Regions from separate parts of the Variovorax sp. GrIS 2.14 genome, predicted to be linked through region 1. Evidence: riboswitches for the same ligand, from Rfam matches in the RefSeq annotation. Region 1 holds a riboswitch; the other holds the start of a gene.
The links. Region 1 has a riboswitch for S-adenosylhomocysteine ahead of metH (methionine synthase). Riboswitches for the same ligand answer to the same signal wherever they lie in the genome.
Positions count from the first base shown of each region.

Region 1 (7,120 bases):
GCGCAGATGAACAGGCCGACCCCGAGCGTGGCGCTCATTGCCGCTTCGAGCCAAACGTCGGCCGGCGTGGGCACGCCGATGCGCGACAACACGGCGCACCCGTAGCCCCAACAGCTCACGACGAACACCGCCAGCGCCGCGTAGTGCGCCGCTGCAAAAATCAACTTCTGGAAAATAGAAACTCCCGGTCGCCGGCCACGGACGCACCGGCCGACGGGTTATAGATTCGGAGCCAGCAGCCGCTCCAACTCGGCCTCGCTTTGTTTCCTGCGCGCCGCCTGGTCCTGCAACTGGTCATGCCCGATTTTGCCGACGTTGAAGTACGTCGAGTCAGGATGGCTCAAATGGAAGCCGCTGACGCTGGCGGCGGGCGTCATCGCGAGGCTTTCGGTCAGCGTCATGCCGATGTCCTGGCACTGCATGACTTCGAACATCTCGCGCTTGACGCTGTGGTCGGGGCAGGCCGGATAGCCGGGCGCCGGACGAATGCCGCGGTACTTCTCGGCGATCATGTCTTCGTTGCTCAGGCCTTCGTGCGGCGCATAGCCCCAGAGGTCGGTGCGCACGCGGTGATGCAGCGATTCGGCAAAGGCCTCGGCCAGCCGGTCGGCCAGCGCCTTCAGCATGATGGCCGAGTAGTCGTCCAGGTCGTCGACGAAGTACTTCTCCTTCTTCTCGACGCCCAGGCCCGCGGTAACAGCGAACATGCCGACATAGTCTTTCAGGCCGCTGTCTTTCGGCGCGACGAAGTCGGCCAGGCAGCGGCTCGGTCGCATCACGCCGTCGATCATCTGCTTCTCGGTCTGCTGGCGCATGCCATACCAAGTCATGGCGACCTCGGTGCGGCTCTCGTCGGTATAGAACTCGATGTCGTCGTCGTTCACCGTGTTGGCGGGCCAGAAACCGACGATGCCGCTGGCGCTGAGCCAACGGCCTTCGATCAGGCGCTTCAACATGCGCTGACCGTCGGCATACACGCGCACGGCTTCGGTTCCGACCACCTCGTCTTTCAGGATGGCGGGAAACGGACCCGCGAGGTCCCAGGTCTGGAAGAACGGGCCCCAGTCGATGTACTTGGCGAGCTCGGTCAGGTCGTAGTTCTTGAACACGCGGCGACCGATGAACTTGGGCACCGGCGGCGTGTAGTTCGCCCAGTCGATCGGCGTCTTGTTGGCCCGCGATTTCGCCAGCGACCACATCGGTATCTGCTTCTTGTTGGCGTGCTGCAGTCGCACCTTGTCGTAGTCGGCGTTGAGTTCGTCGATGTACTTGGTGGCGTTGTCCGAAAGGAGGCTCTGCGCCACACTCACGCTGCGTGAGGCATCGGGCACGTAGACGACCGGGCCCTCGTAGTGCGGCGCGATCTTGACGGCCGTATGCACGCGACTGGTGGTCGCGCCACCGATCATCAACGGGATTTTCTTGATGCGGAAATGGTCGTCGCGCTGCATCTCGCCGGCGACATACTGCATCTCTTCGAGGCTCGGCGTGATGAGGCCCGAGAGCCCCACGATGTCGGCGCCCTCGACCTTGGCGCGCGCCAGAATTTCGTGGCACGGGACCATCACACCCATGTTCACCACTTCGAAGTTATTGCACTGAAGCACGACGGTGACGATGTTCTTGCCGATGTCGTGCACGTCGCCCTTGACCGTCGCGATGATGATCTTTCCCTTGGTGCGCACATCGCGCCCCGCGGCTTCGTCGAGCAGTTTTTCCGCCTCGATGTAGGGCAGCAAATGCGCCACGGCCGACTTCATCACGCGTGCCGATTTGACCACCTGCGGCAAGAACATCTTGCCCTGGCCGAACAGATCGCCCACGACGTTCATGCCGGCCATGAGCGGCCCTTCGATCACATGCAGCGGCCGGCCGCCTTTCGCCAAAATGATCTGGTAGGCCTCCTCGGTGTCGTCGACGATGAAGTCGGTGATGCCGTGCACCATCGCATGCGACAGGCGCTGGTCGACCGCCACCGGGTGCTCCGGCGTGCCGCGCCATTCGAGCTTCTTGCTCTCGTCCTTGGCGCCGCTCTTGGCCGTCTCGGCCACTTCGACGAGGCGCTCGCCAGCGTCTTCGCGGCGGTTGAGCACCACGTCTTCCACCCGCTCGCGCAGCACCGGCTCGAGGTCGTCGTACACGCCGACCATGCCGGCATTCACGATGCCCATGTCCATGCCCGCCTTGATGGCGTGGTACAGGAACACGGTGTGGATGGCTTCGCGCACCGGGTCATTGCCGCGAAAGCTGAAGCTCACGTTCGACACGCCACCCGACACGCGCGCGCCCGGCAGGTTTTGCTTGATCCAGCGCGTCGCGTTGATGAAGTCGACCGCGTAGTTGTTGTGCTCTTCGATGCCGGTCGCGATGGCGAAGATGTTCGGGTCGAAGATGATGTCTTCGGGCGGAAAGCCGACCTCGTCGACCAGGATGCGATAGGCCCGTTCGCAGATTTCGATCTTGCGCTGGTAGGTGTCGGCCTGGCCCTTTTCGTCGAACGCCATGACCACCGCTGCAGCGCCGTAACGCCGCACCAGCTTGGCCTGCCGCTTGAAGCCGTCGACGCCTTCTTTCATCGAGATCGAGTTGACGATGCCCTTGCCCTGGATGCAACGCAGACCGGCTTCGATGACGTCCCACTTGGAGCTGTCGACCATGATCGGCATGCGCGCGATGTCGGGTTCGCTGGCGATCAGGTTCAGGAAGCGGACCATGGCAGCCTTGCTGTCCAGCATGGCCTCGTCCATGTTGATGTCGATTACCTGCGCGCCGTTCTCGACTTGCTGGCGTGCTACCGCGAGCGCCTCCTCGAACTGACCATTCAAGATCATTCGGGCAAATGCTTTCGAACCGGTGACGTTGGTGCGTTCGCCGATGTTGACGAACAACGCGCCCTCGCCGATCGTGACCGGCTCCAGGCCGGAAAGCATCAGCGGCGGAGGAATCGGAGTACCTGGGGTCTCTGGGGACTCGGATTTCGGGGACGTCTGGGACACGGGCTCACCTGTAGATTTTTGAGATCAGGTGAGCGTCGTTACGATCCCGAGCCTGACGTGGCCGGGTCTTGAGAAAGACCGGTCAACGCTGCAACGCTCCTCGAGAGGCTTAATTTTAGGCGGCTTTCGGATCGTCGATGCGGCGTGAGGGTTTGGTCAAACGACCACCGCCACCTCCGTCGCACGCACAGTCGTCAGCGCAAACGCCGGCAAGCCCTGCAGCAACCGTTGCCCATAAGACGTACGAACCAGCCGCCGGTCATAGCAATACACGCTCGCCCGATCGTCCTCGCTGCGGATCGCGCGACCGACCCACTGCGCCAAACGAATCGCCGTCGCCGGCACCACCAACTCGGTGAAAGGATCGCGGCCGACGGTACGCAGCCACTCGGCGCGGGCTTCGCTCACCGGATCGTCGGGTGATGCGAACGGCAGCTTGGCGATGAAGACCGATTCGCACAGCTTGCCCGGCAGATCCAGCCCTTCGCCAAAGGATTGCATGCCGAAGATGATCGACGGCAGGCCCTCGGCGACGCGGTGGCGGTGCGTGGCCATCAACTGCTGGCGCGGCATCGCCGTCTGCAGCAGCACGATGGGCTTCAGGCGGGACGTCAGCGCCTCGACAGCCATGCGCAATTGCTCCCGCGAGGTGAACAGCACGAGCGCACCGTGCCGCACATCGGCCAGATCGCGCATCAATGCTTTCACCATCTCGGCGACATAGGCGGCAGCTTCGCGAGGATCGGCTCGGGTCTCGACCGCGATGAGCTTGCCTTGCTTGGCGTAGTCGAACGGGCTGGGCACTTCGAGCGTGGTCGCGACGCCTTCCTCGTGCAAACCGTGCAGGCCCGACTCGCGCAAGAAAAAATCAAAGCGTCCGCAGCTGGTCAACGTGGCCGATGTGAGCACTGCGCCGCGCACCTTGTTCCACAGGTTGTTGCGCAGCGTCGCTCCAGGCAGCAACGGACTCGCGTGGGCTTGCAGCGTGGCCAGGTCGCCATCGACTTCCAGCGTGAACCATTTGGCGGCCGGCGCTGCACCGGGCGTTGCGTCGCGCAACAGCAATTGAGCGGTGTCGAGTGTCTGTTCGAGCCGTGGCGCCAGCGCGCCGAGTTGGGCATACATGGCGGACAGCCGGCGGGCGAGTGCTGGCTGGTCGCGCATTTCGGCTCGCAACGCGCTCGCGATGACACGCAACGCGTCCAGAAATCCGGAAGCATGGTGCGCCACCCGACCGAGTGGTCCCTGCAGCGATTCCGGCAGTTCACCGAGCGGCAAACGTGCCCGGGATGTGTTGCGACCCGTTGCGTTGAAGGCGTTCGCGAGGCCGGTCTGGAGAGCTTCTCCGTACAGTTCCATCACCAGCCGCTCGACCTGTTGTAGCGCCTGTCGCATCTGCGAGGCATGCATCGGAATGTCGGCCACCTCGGTCACCTCCAGCCGCACGCCAACGCGCACCGCACGCTGGGCCAGCCGCTCGGCCCACACGTGGCGGCCCAGGTCCATGCGGCAGGCAAATTGCGAGAGCGCGGTGGCCGGCAAATGGTGCGCCTCGTCGAGGATCAGCAGGCAGTTGTCGAGCTCGGGCAGCAAGCGGTTGTTGAGCGACGACAGCAGCAGGTCGTGGTTGACCACGATCACCTGCGCGCCGACCAGCGTCTTGCGGCGCTCGTAGTAGACGCAGCCGTTGAACGATGGGCAATGCTTGCCGGTGCACGACGCAGCGTCGGCCGCCATCGGTGCCCAGAGGTCGGCGGCGGGCTGGGCGTCGAGCGAATCACGGTCGCCGTCCCATGCCCCGCGGTTAAGCGCTTGCGCGATACCGGTATGGAACTGGAGGCGCGCGGCGACCTCATGCGGTGGCCGCACGGCGCGCGACGCGCCCTCGCCGGCCTCTTCGTCGGCGAACAGGTCGTCTTCGAAGTTGTCGCCCTCTTCGCCGTGGCTTCCGTGCTCTGCGTCGGCGCCATCCGCCGCCATGCCGGTCAGGCGTTCGAGCTTCAGCTTGCACACGTAGCGACCGCGGCCCTTGGCGAGCGCGAAGCGAAACGGCTCGGGCAGCAACGCGGCGAGCGCCGGCAAGTCCTTGTTCACCAACTGCTCTTGCAGCGCGACCGTAGCGGTGGAAATCACCACGCGCGTGTTGCGCGCCAGGGCAAGCGCGATGGCAGGTGCGCAATAGGCGAGCGACTTGCCGACGCCAGTCCCTGCCTGGATCACGGCAATCGCGCGGACCGGCTCATCGGCGCCGCTGACGGCGCCGATTTGCGACTCTTGCGGAAGATTCGACTTTTCAGCCTTGCCGAGCGTGGCAACGCTCAGCGTGCGCGCCACGTGTTCGGCCATGCGCCGCTGCCCTTCGCGACTGCGAAATCCCTTGCTCGCGGCCACCGCCCCGTCGAACGCCTGCAAGGCCGACGCGGCCCATTCCAAAGATGACATCGAGCGAGTGTTGCATGCCGCAGTGCGGCGCTGGTTCAGGCCGGCTGAGCAGCGCTCGTGGAAGGCGTTGCAGCCGATGTGGGCAGACCGAAAACGGTGTCGAAGCCCCAATTGAAAACGAAGGTGTAGACCAGGAAGAACACGACCAGGCCGAGGTCCATCACCAGCGCCTCCAGAAGACTCACGCCCAGCGCCCAGGCGAACACCGGCACCAGAAAGGCGATCAACCCGCCCTCGAAGCCGACGGCATGCGCGATGCGGCGCTTGACGCTGCGGCCACGCACGGCTTGCCGCGATTCCCAGCGCTCGAAGAGCGCGTTGAAGGCCAGGTTCCAGAGCACGGCGATGACCGAGGCGACCACGGCCAACGCCCCCGAATGACCGAGGCCCTGCCCCGACATCAGCGCGAGCCCGACGCTGGCGGCCACGATGGCGATGCCTTCGTAGAGGGTGATGTAGACGACGCGACGTTTGATACCTTGCATATCCCGACTTTATGTTTGGCGTGCTGACATATAAAGTTATCTACTTTCAATCTGACTGATAGGTAAGACGGCATGGCTTGGTCGAGCGACAGCGTCGAAGTCTTTCTCGCGGTAATCGACAAAGGCTCGTTCTCGGCCGCCGCTCGGGCGCTGGGCCGCGTGCCTTCGGCGGTCAGCATGGCAATCGCCAACCTCGAAGCGGAACTCGATTTGCCGCTGTTCGACCGCGCCGGCCGCGAGCCGCGGCCCAATGCCGCCGCGCGCTCGCTGGAGCCGCAAGCGAGGTTGCTGGCAACGCAGTTGCGGCAGTTGCAGGTTCAAGCGCTTTCGCTGACACAGGGCCTGGAACATCGACTCACGCTCGCCATCGCGCCTGAGTTGCTGGCGGCACCGTGGAGCGCCGCGCTCGCCACACTGGCGCAAGAGCATCCCCTGCTCGAAGTCGAGGTGCTGGCGGCGCCGCAGGCCGATGCGCTCGACATGCTGCACACCGGTCGCGCGCAACTGGCGCTCGTGTTCGAGCGGCCGAGCCTGGACGGTCGCGAAGGCTTTCAGGAAGTGAGCAGCGAGACGATGGTCGCGGTCATCGCGCCAGCGCACCCCGTGCTCGCACAGGCCGCCGGCAAACTGCGTGAACAACACCTCATCACGACGCGGCAGATCGTCGTCGCTGGGCGTGATCTGGCGACGAGCGATCCGCGCTTCGTCTACGCGCGGGACACCTGGCGCACCGACAACGCGCTCGCGGCACTGAGCCTGATCGCGGCAGGCCTGGGTTGGGGCTGGTTGCCGCGCAACGTGGTGCTGCCGCACATAGCCGCTGGCGCACTGGTCGAAATTCCTTTTGAGAACCTCAGCAACGGACTCGACCTATGGGTCGACGTCGTGTGGTCGAAAGAGCGGCCGCTCGGGCTGGGCGCCAGCCGCTTCGTCGACCTGATGCGACGCCGCGGGTGAGCAGCGAGCGAAGTCGCTGTGGGTCAGGTCAGGGACCGTCCTTCTGGAAGCCATTGCTGCGCGGCGGTGTGTTGGACGGCGCTGGCGGCGGCGACGGCTGGAGCCCGACGCCCGGCAGCGGACGAAAGCCGGGCTGCGGCATCGGTTGGGGACGAAACCCCTGCTGCGGCGGGTTGAAGTTTCCGCCGGGTGGACGGTAGCCGGGAGGCTGACCGCCACCGGGCCCGCCGAAATTGGGAT
Region 1 is NZ_JBJXIA010000001.1:24,589-31,708, forward strand. It holds gene RCH10_RS00110 (glycosyltransferase family 39 protein) at 1-164, opposite strand, end outside; gene metH (methionine synthase) at 219-2,945, opposite strand; S-adenosyl-L-homocysteine riboswitch at 3,020-3,104, opposite strand; gene dinG (ATP-dependent DNA helicase DinG) at 3,153-5,438, opposite strand; gene RCH10_RS00125 (PACE efflux transporter) at 5,474-5,923, opposite strand; gene RCH10_RS00130 (LysR family transcriptional regulator) at 5,996-6,880, shown strand; gene RCH10_RS00135 (SH3 domain-containing protein) at 6,909-7,120, opposite strand, start outside.

Region 2 (7,120 bases), on a different contig from region 1:
TCGAGGTCGATCAGACGCCGATCGGCAAAACGCCGCGCAGCTGCCCTGCCACCTACATCGGTTTCTGGGACACCATCCGGAAGCTGTTCGCCGACACGCTGGAAGCCAAGGCCCGCGGCTACGGTCCGGCGCGCTTCAGCTTCAACACCGGCGAAGGCCGCTGCGCTGGATGCGACGGTGCTGGTGTGCGCACCATCGAGATGAGCTTTTTGCCCGACGTGAAGGTGCCGTGCGAGGTGTGTCACGGCGCCCGCTTCAATCCCGAGACGCTGGCGGTGAGCTGGCGCGGCAAGAGCATCGGCGAAGTGCTGCAGATGGAGGTCGACGATGCCGTCGAATTCTTCGCGGCCATGCCGAACATCAGCCATCCAATGCAGTTGCTGAAAGACGTGGGGCTCGGCTACCTGACGTTGGGCCAGCCGTCTCCGACGCTGAGCGGCGGCGAGGCGCAGCGCATCAAGCTGGTGACCGAGCTGAGCAAGGTGCGCGACGACATCACGCGGCGCGGTCAGAAGGCGCCGCACACGTTGTACGTGCTGGACGAGCCGACCGTCGGGCTGCACATGGCCGATGTCGAGAAGCTGATCCATGTGCTGCACCGGCTGGTGAACGGCGGGCATAGCGTGGTGGTGATCGAGCACGATCTGGATGTCGTCGCCGAGGCGGACTGGATCATCGACCTCGGGCCCGAAGGCGGCAACGCTGGTGGTCGCGTCGTGGCGGCGGCGCCGCCGGAAGAAGTGGTGCGTTTGGGCACGCACACCGGCGTGGCGCTGGCGCCTGTGCTGGCGCGGGCATAGGCGCGTTGGGTGGCGCTGCGCTGGAGGGGTTTGCGCCGGCGGCGTACCTGCCGCTGCGCATCAGGGTGCGCACGTCGCGGGCGGGACTTCCCGATTGCTGGCCGGAAGCTGGCTCGGTCCAATGTGGGCCCAGTCAAGGAGTCTCCCTCATGTCCTCGGCCCGGTACACCCAATTTGCGACGGCAACGGCCGCACCGGGCGCATCGTCAACGTGCTCTACCTGGTCAAGGAGGGGCTGCTCGATAGTCCGGTGCTCTACCTGAGCAGCTACATCATGCGCAACAAGGCCGACTACTACCGCTTGTTGCAAACAGTGCGTACCGAAAACCGATGGGAAGAATGGGTGCTGTACCTGCTGGAGGCGGTGCAACAGACGGCGGCGCAGACCATCGGGACCATCAACGCGATCAAGGCCGCATTGGCAGACTACAAGCAACGCATCCGCGCGGGCTACAAGTTCTACAGCCAGGATTTGATCAACAACCTGTTCATGCACCCGTATACCAAGATCGATTTCATCCAGCGCGATTTGCAGCTGTCACGCCTGACCGCGACCAAGTACCTGGACGGACTGGCCGAGGGCGGTTTCGTGCAAAAGCAGAAGATCGGTCGCAGCAACTACTACGTCAATCTGGCGCTCACCGCGATCCTGCAGGGCGAAGGTGCGTGAACGCCAAAGCCGGGGTGCGCTCAACAAGTCCCGGCTTGCTCGATTGACTCGGCCCGCCGCGTGGCCAAGTCCGAACCTCAGCGCACGACCCGACTTTCCAGTACCGCCCGCGCCACTTCAGCAAACCCCGCCCCACGTTCTCCCTGCGTGATGTAGCGCGGCAGGTGCGTCAGCTTTGGCACGAAGCGCTGCACATTCGCCACGCCGATGCTGTGCGCAAAGGCTTCAAACATCAGTTGGTCGTTGGTCGAATCGCCGACGTAGGCCCAGCGGCTCATCTCGGGGTCCAGCGCGCGGCCCCATAGCTCCCGCACGATCCAGCGCGCGCCGACCAGCTTGTTGTGGTTGCCATACCAGCCGTTGATGTGGATGCTGCTGACCGTCGCGTGCAGGCCTTCGCTGCGCATCAGCGCGACCACGGCGGCGATCTGCGCCTCGCTCAATCGCGTGAACTCGCTGTGGTCAATCGCGATGTCGGTCTCGCGGCCCGGTGAGTCGCTGGCGCGCTGCGCGCCGGGGATCTCGTGCTCGATGCGCGCCAGCACGCCTTGCATGCGCGTGAAGTTGACGGCGCGCGTAGTGGCGTCTTGCTGGTAGCGCTTGATTAACATCCCATCGGCATCGACGGTCAGCGCCACCGCACCGTTCTCGGCAACGATCGCATCGACCGGCCATGCAGCCGCGAAGGGCTCGCTCCAGCCGACCGGGCGACCGGTGATGGCGACGACGTGCAGGCCGGCGGCGTTCAGGTCGAGCAGCGCCTGCAAGGCGTCGGGCGTGATGGCGCCGTCGGTGGTGAGCGTGTCGTCGATGTCGGTCAAAACACCCAGCAGGCCGCGCCGGGCGTTCCACGACCATCGCGCCAACGGCAGCATGGCGGCCTGCGCCAGCTTCAGCCGGCGCTTTGCAGCGCCAGCCCTGCGTGCTCGCGCAACGGATGAAAATGAATCTTCGGAAAACGCTCCTGCGCGAGCCGCACGTCGTAGGGCGAGGTGCAGAGGTAGGCCAGCGTGTTGGCCGCGTCGAGCGCCATGCGTGCCGGGTAGGCGTTGACGAAGTCTTTAAGTTCCGCCGGCGTGTCGGCCGTGATCCAGCGGGCGCCGGTGTACTGGCAACCTTCGAGCCGTACGTCGACGTCGTACTCGCCCTTCAGCCGGTGCTGCACCACTTCGAACTGCAGCTGGCCGACAGCGCCGAGCAACATCGGCCCGCCGATCTCGGGGCGGAACACCTGGATCGCACCTTCTTCTCCGAGCTGCGCCAGGCCTTGTTGAAGCTGCTTGGTACGCAGCGGGTTCTTCAGGATCACCGTCATGAAGAGTTCGGGCGCAAAGAAGGGCAGGCCGGTGAACATCAGGTTGGCGCCATCGGTGATCGTGTCACCGAGCTGCACGCCGCCATGCGTGGTGAAGCCAACGATGTCGCCGGCATAGGCCTCTTCGACCGCCTCGCGGCGCTGGCTCATGAAGGTGACGACGCTGGTCGGCCGCAGTTCTTTCGACGTGCGCTGCACCTTCAGCTTCATGCCCGGCGTGTACTTGCCCGAGGCCATGCGCACGAAGGCGATGCGGTCTCGGTGCGATGGATCCATGTTGGCCTGGACTTTGAACACGACGCCGGCGAAGTCCTTGTCTTCCGGCTGCACTTCCTTCACCACAGGCTGGCGATTGACCAGCGTGGTGCTGGTGCGCGACTGCGGCGGCGGCGCCAGATCGACCAACGCATCGAGCACTTCCATCACGCCGAAGTTGTTGACGCCAGAGCCGAAGAACACCGGCGTCTGCTTGCCCGCGAGAAAGGCTTCGCGATCCCACGTCGGCGAGGCACCGGCTGCCAGTTCCATGCTCTGCTCGGCAGATTCGAACTCGCTGCCGAAGCGCTTGATGAGCTCGGCGCGGTTGTCGAGGCGAATGGTTTCGAACTCCTGCGGCAGTCGCTCCTTGCCGGAGTCGAACACCGTCATGGTCTGGGTGCGCAGATTCATGATGCCGCCGAAGGATTTGCCCTGGCCGACCGGCCAGGTCATCGGCACGCAGGGCATGCCGAGCTCGCGTTCGATCTCGTCCATGATGTCCAGCGGCTCGCGCACTTCGCGGTCCATCTTGTTGACGAACGTGATGATGGGCGTGTCGCGCTGCCGGCAAACTTCGATCAGGCGGCGCGTCTGGGCTTCGACGCCGTTGGCCGCATCGATCACCATCAAAGCCGAGTCGACGGCGGTCAGCACGCGGTAGGTGTCTTCTGAAAAGTCCTTGTGGCCGGGCGTGTCGAGCAGGTTGATGACGTGGTCGCGGTACAGCATCTGCATGACCGATGAGGCCACCGAAATGCCGCGCTGCTTTTCGATCTCCATCCAGTCGGAGGTGGCGTGCCGCGTGGCCTTGCGCGCCTTGACCGAACCGGCAATCTGGATCGCACCTGAGAACAGCAAGAGCTTTTCAGTGAGCGTGGTCTTGCCGGCGTCTGGGTGGGAGATGATCGCGAAAGTGCGACGGCGACGGGTTTCGGAGGCGAAAGACAAAGTGGGCAATCTGCGGGGGGATTGCCCGATTTTACGGATGCGCTCCTGGCTTCTCTCGCACGGGGCTAGCGCGACGCCACAAAGCCGTGGTCATGCCGGTCGCGTCGAGCGCGCCGGCAGCCCTCTCACTTGCGCTGCAGCAGCTTGGTCACTTCGTCGACGTTGTCCTGCACCCGCTGGCGCACGACTTCGAAAGCGTCCTTCTGCGACTTGGCCGCCAGGTCGGCCAGCTCCTTGATGTCGTCGATGGCACGCTGGAACGACGCGCGACCCAGTTCGTCGAGCTTGGCAAGATTTTCTTTCGGGTCTTTGCCTGGGGCCGCCTTGGCTGCGGACTGCCATTCGGCAATCGCGCTCTTGATCATCTCGGTCTGACGCTGCACCACCGTCTGCAGGCCCTTGTACGACTTTTCGTTGGCCTGCATCACGGCTTGAAGATCCTTGCGGCCGCTGTCGAGCAGCTTGCTGCCGGCGCCGGTCAGGTTGACGCTCTGCAGACGCTCGGCCATGCCCTTGAGCATGTCGGCCGGGTTGGGGATTTTGGTGTTGCCCTGCGAAGCGGTGGGCTGGGCGGCAGCTTTCTTGGCGGTGGCCATGGGAGTCTCCTGAGGTTTGAGGAAGGCGGACGCCGCGCCTGTCGATGCGGAAATCCGTTGCCACGATACGCCGCAGCGGCGCGGCTGCGGCGGTTCTCTGCGCCAATTTACTTCCGGGATTTCCCTTGGATTACATCGGCGGCGTGAAGCCGTTGCGGCCGGCCAGCACGCGCAGTGCCGTCGGGGTGCCGTTGCGCTCTTGCGCGTTGATCAGCACTTTCGCGCCGGGGACCAGCAGGGCGTCGGTTGCGGGCTTAAAGGTCACGACGGGCACGTTCGGCGGAACGATGAGCGTCTTTTCACCGCCCTTGTAGCTGAGCTTCAGCTGCTGGCCGCCGCGCACGTTCTTCGGCGCCGCGGCGAGGTCGGCCACGGTCGCGTTGGTCATCGTGCTCTGCGGCTGCAAGTCCCATGGGAAATGGCCTTCGCCGGTTCCACGCGCGGCCTCGGGGAAGACCAGAACTTCGAGCGCCTTTTGCGTGCCGTCTGCCTGCGGCATCGCTGCAGTGCCGATGAAGCTCCCTTGCTTGATGTCGCTCAGCTTGATGCGATACACCTCGGAGATCGGCATGTCGGCGACCCGTGCAAGCGAAACGACCTCACCGCTGCGGTCCTTCACGACCACCTTCTTTGGGTCTACATAGACGACCGTGCCTCGAATTCGGACGGTCGGGGCGGCGGGAGCGGCAGATGGCGTGGCCGCCGGGCTCTGCGCAGCGGCGGCGAGCGGCAGCACGGCTGCGCCGAGCAGGGTGGCCGAAGCCAGAAGCACAGACGCAAGCGGCGAGAGCTTGCGGAAAGACGATGCGGAGGGTGTGTTCATATCGTACGAGCGTAATACGCCGCAGGAATTTCGGCTTGTCGGCGGTAACGCCGACCCTTCCGGGCGGTGACGCACGCAATCGGGCGTCTGCGCTAAAATCCGTCGTTCCGAGGAGCGTTGCAGCGCCATCAGGCGTGAGGCTCGGACCACATCGCAACCACGCTCAACCGCTGTTCTCGCGGTGAGTCGATCTACAGGTCTACCTTCCCGAGCGCGGCGGCAATTCTCAAACTTGCTTTGGAGTTCTCATGAGCGCTGTTCTCGAATCCGCATCCGCCGTCGCAATCCCTCTCAAATTGACCGATCAGGCCATCGCCGACATCACGCTGGCCGCTTGGGGCCGCAAGGAAATCCGCATCGCGGAGACCGAAATGCCGGGCCTGATGGCCATTCGCTCCGAGTTCGCGAAGTCGCACCCGCTCAAGGGCGCGCGCATCACCGGCTCGATCCACATGACGATTCAGACCGCGGTGCTGATCGAAACGCTGCAAGCCCTCGGTGCCGACGTCCGCTGGGCATCGTGCAACATCTTCTCGACGCAAGACCACGCAGCCGCTGCCATCGCAGCCGCCGGCACGCCGGTTTTCGCCGTCAAGGGCGAGACGCTGACCGACTACTGGGACTACACCCACGCCATCTTCGATTTCGGACCCAAGGGCTCTAAGGGCGAAGGCCCCAACATGATCCTGGACGACGGCGGCGACGCCACGTTGCTGATGCATCTGGGCCAGCGCGCTGAAAAAGACCTGGGCGTTCTCGCGAACCCGACCAGCGAAGAAGAGCGCATCCTGTACGCCGCGATCAAGGCCAAGATCGCTGTCGACAGTACCTGGTACACCCGCAAAGCCGCCGAGATCATCGGCGTGACCGAAGAAACGACCACGGGCGTTCATCGCCTGAACGAGATGTCGGCGAACGGCACGCTGCAGTTTCGCGCCATCAACGTGAACGATTCAGTCACCAAGAGCAAGTTCGACAACCTGTACGGCTGCCGTGAATCTCTGGTCGACGCTATCAAGCGCGCGACCGATGTGATGATCGCCGGCAAGGTGGCGGTCGTGGTGGGCTACGGCGACGTGGGCAAGGGCTCGGCACAAGCGCTGCGCGCCCTGTCGGCGCAGGTATGGGTCACCGAGGTCGATCCGATCAATGCGCTCCAGGCTGCAATGGAAGGCTACAAGGTCGTGACCATGGAATACGCTGCCGACAAGGCGGATATCTTCGTGTCGGCGACCGGCAACCTGTCCGTCATCACGCACGACCACATGGTCGCCATGAAAGACCAGGCCATCGTTTGCAACATCGGTCACTTCGACAACGAAATCGATGTCGTGTCGATCGAGAAGTACGAGTGGGAAGAGATCAAGCCGCAAGTCGACCACATCACCTTCCCGGACGGCAAGAAGATCATTTTGCTGGCCAAGGGTCGCCTGGTGAACCTGGGCTGCGGCACGGGCCACCCGAGCTTCGTGATGTCGTCGTCATTCGCCAATCAGGTCATCGCGCAGATCGAGCTTTTCACCAAGCCCGACGCGTATGAAGCCGGCAAGGTCTACGTGCTGCCCAAGCACCTCGATGAGAAGGTCGCGCGCCTGCACCTGAAGAAGGTCGGCGCCATGCTGACCGAACTGACGCCAGCGCAAGCGGCCTACATCGGTGTCGATAAAAACGGCCCTTACAAGCCTGACACCTACCGCTATTGATAGCGCA
Region 2 is NZ_JBJXIA010000016.1:31,401-38,520, reverse strand. It holds gene uvrA (excinuclease ABC subunit UvrA) at 1-800, shown strand, start outside; gene RCH10_RS21395 (Fic family protein) at 922-1,470, shown strand; gene RCH10_RS21390 (HAD-IIB family hydrolase) at 1,548-2,345, opposite strand; gene RCH10_RS21385 (peptide chain release factor 3) at 2,363-3,991, opposite strand; gene phaP (TIGR01841 family phasin) at 4,117-4,587, opposite strand; gene RCH10_RS21375 (hypothetical protein) at 4,718-5,410, opposite strand; S-adenosyl-L-homocysteine riboswitch at 5,514-5,582, shown strand; gene ahcY (adenosylhomocysteinase) at 5,659-7,113, shown strand; gene RCH10_RS21365 (TlyA family RNA methyltransferase) at 7,120-7,120, shown strand, end outside.
Region 2: it holds a riboswitch for S-adenosylhomocysteine, as region 1 does, so the genes downstream of both, ahcY (adenosylhomocysteinase) here and metH (methionine synthase) in region 1, are expected to answer to the same signal.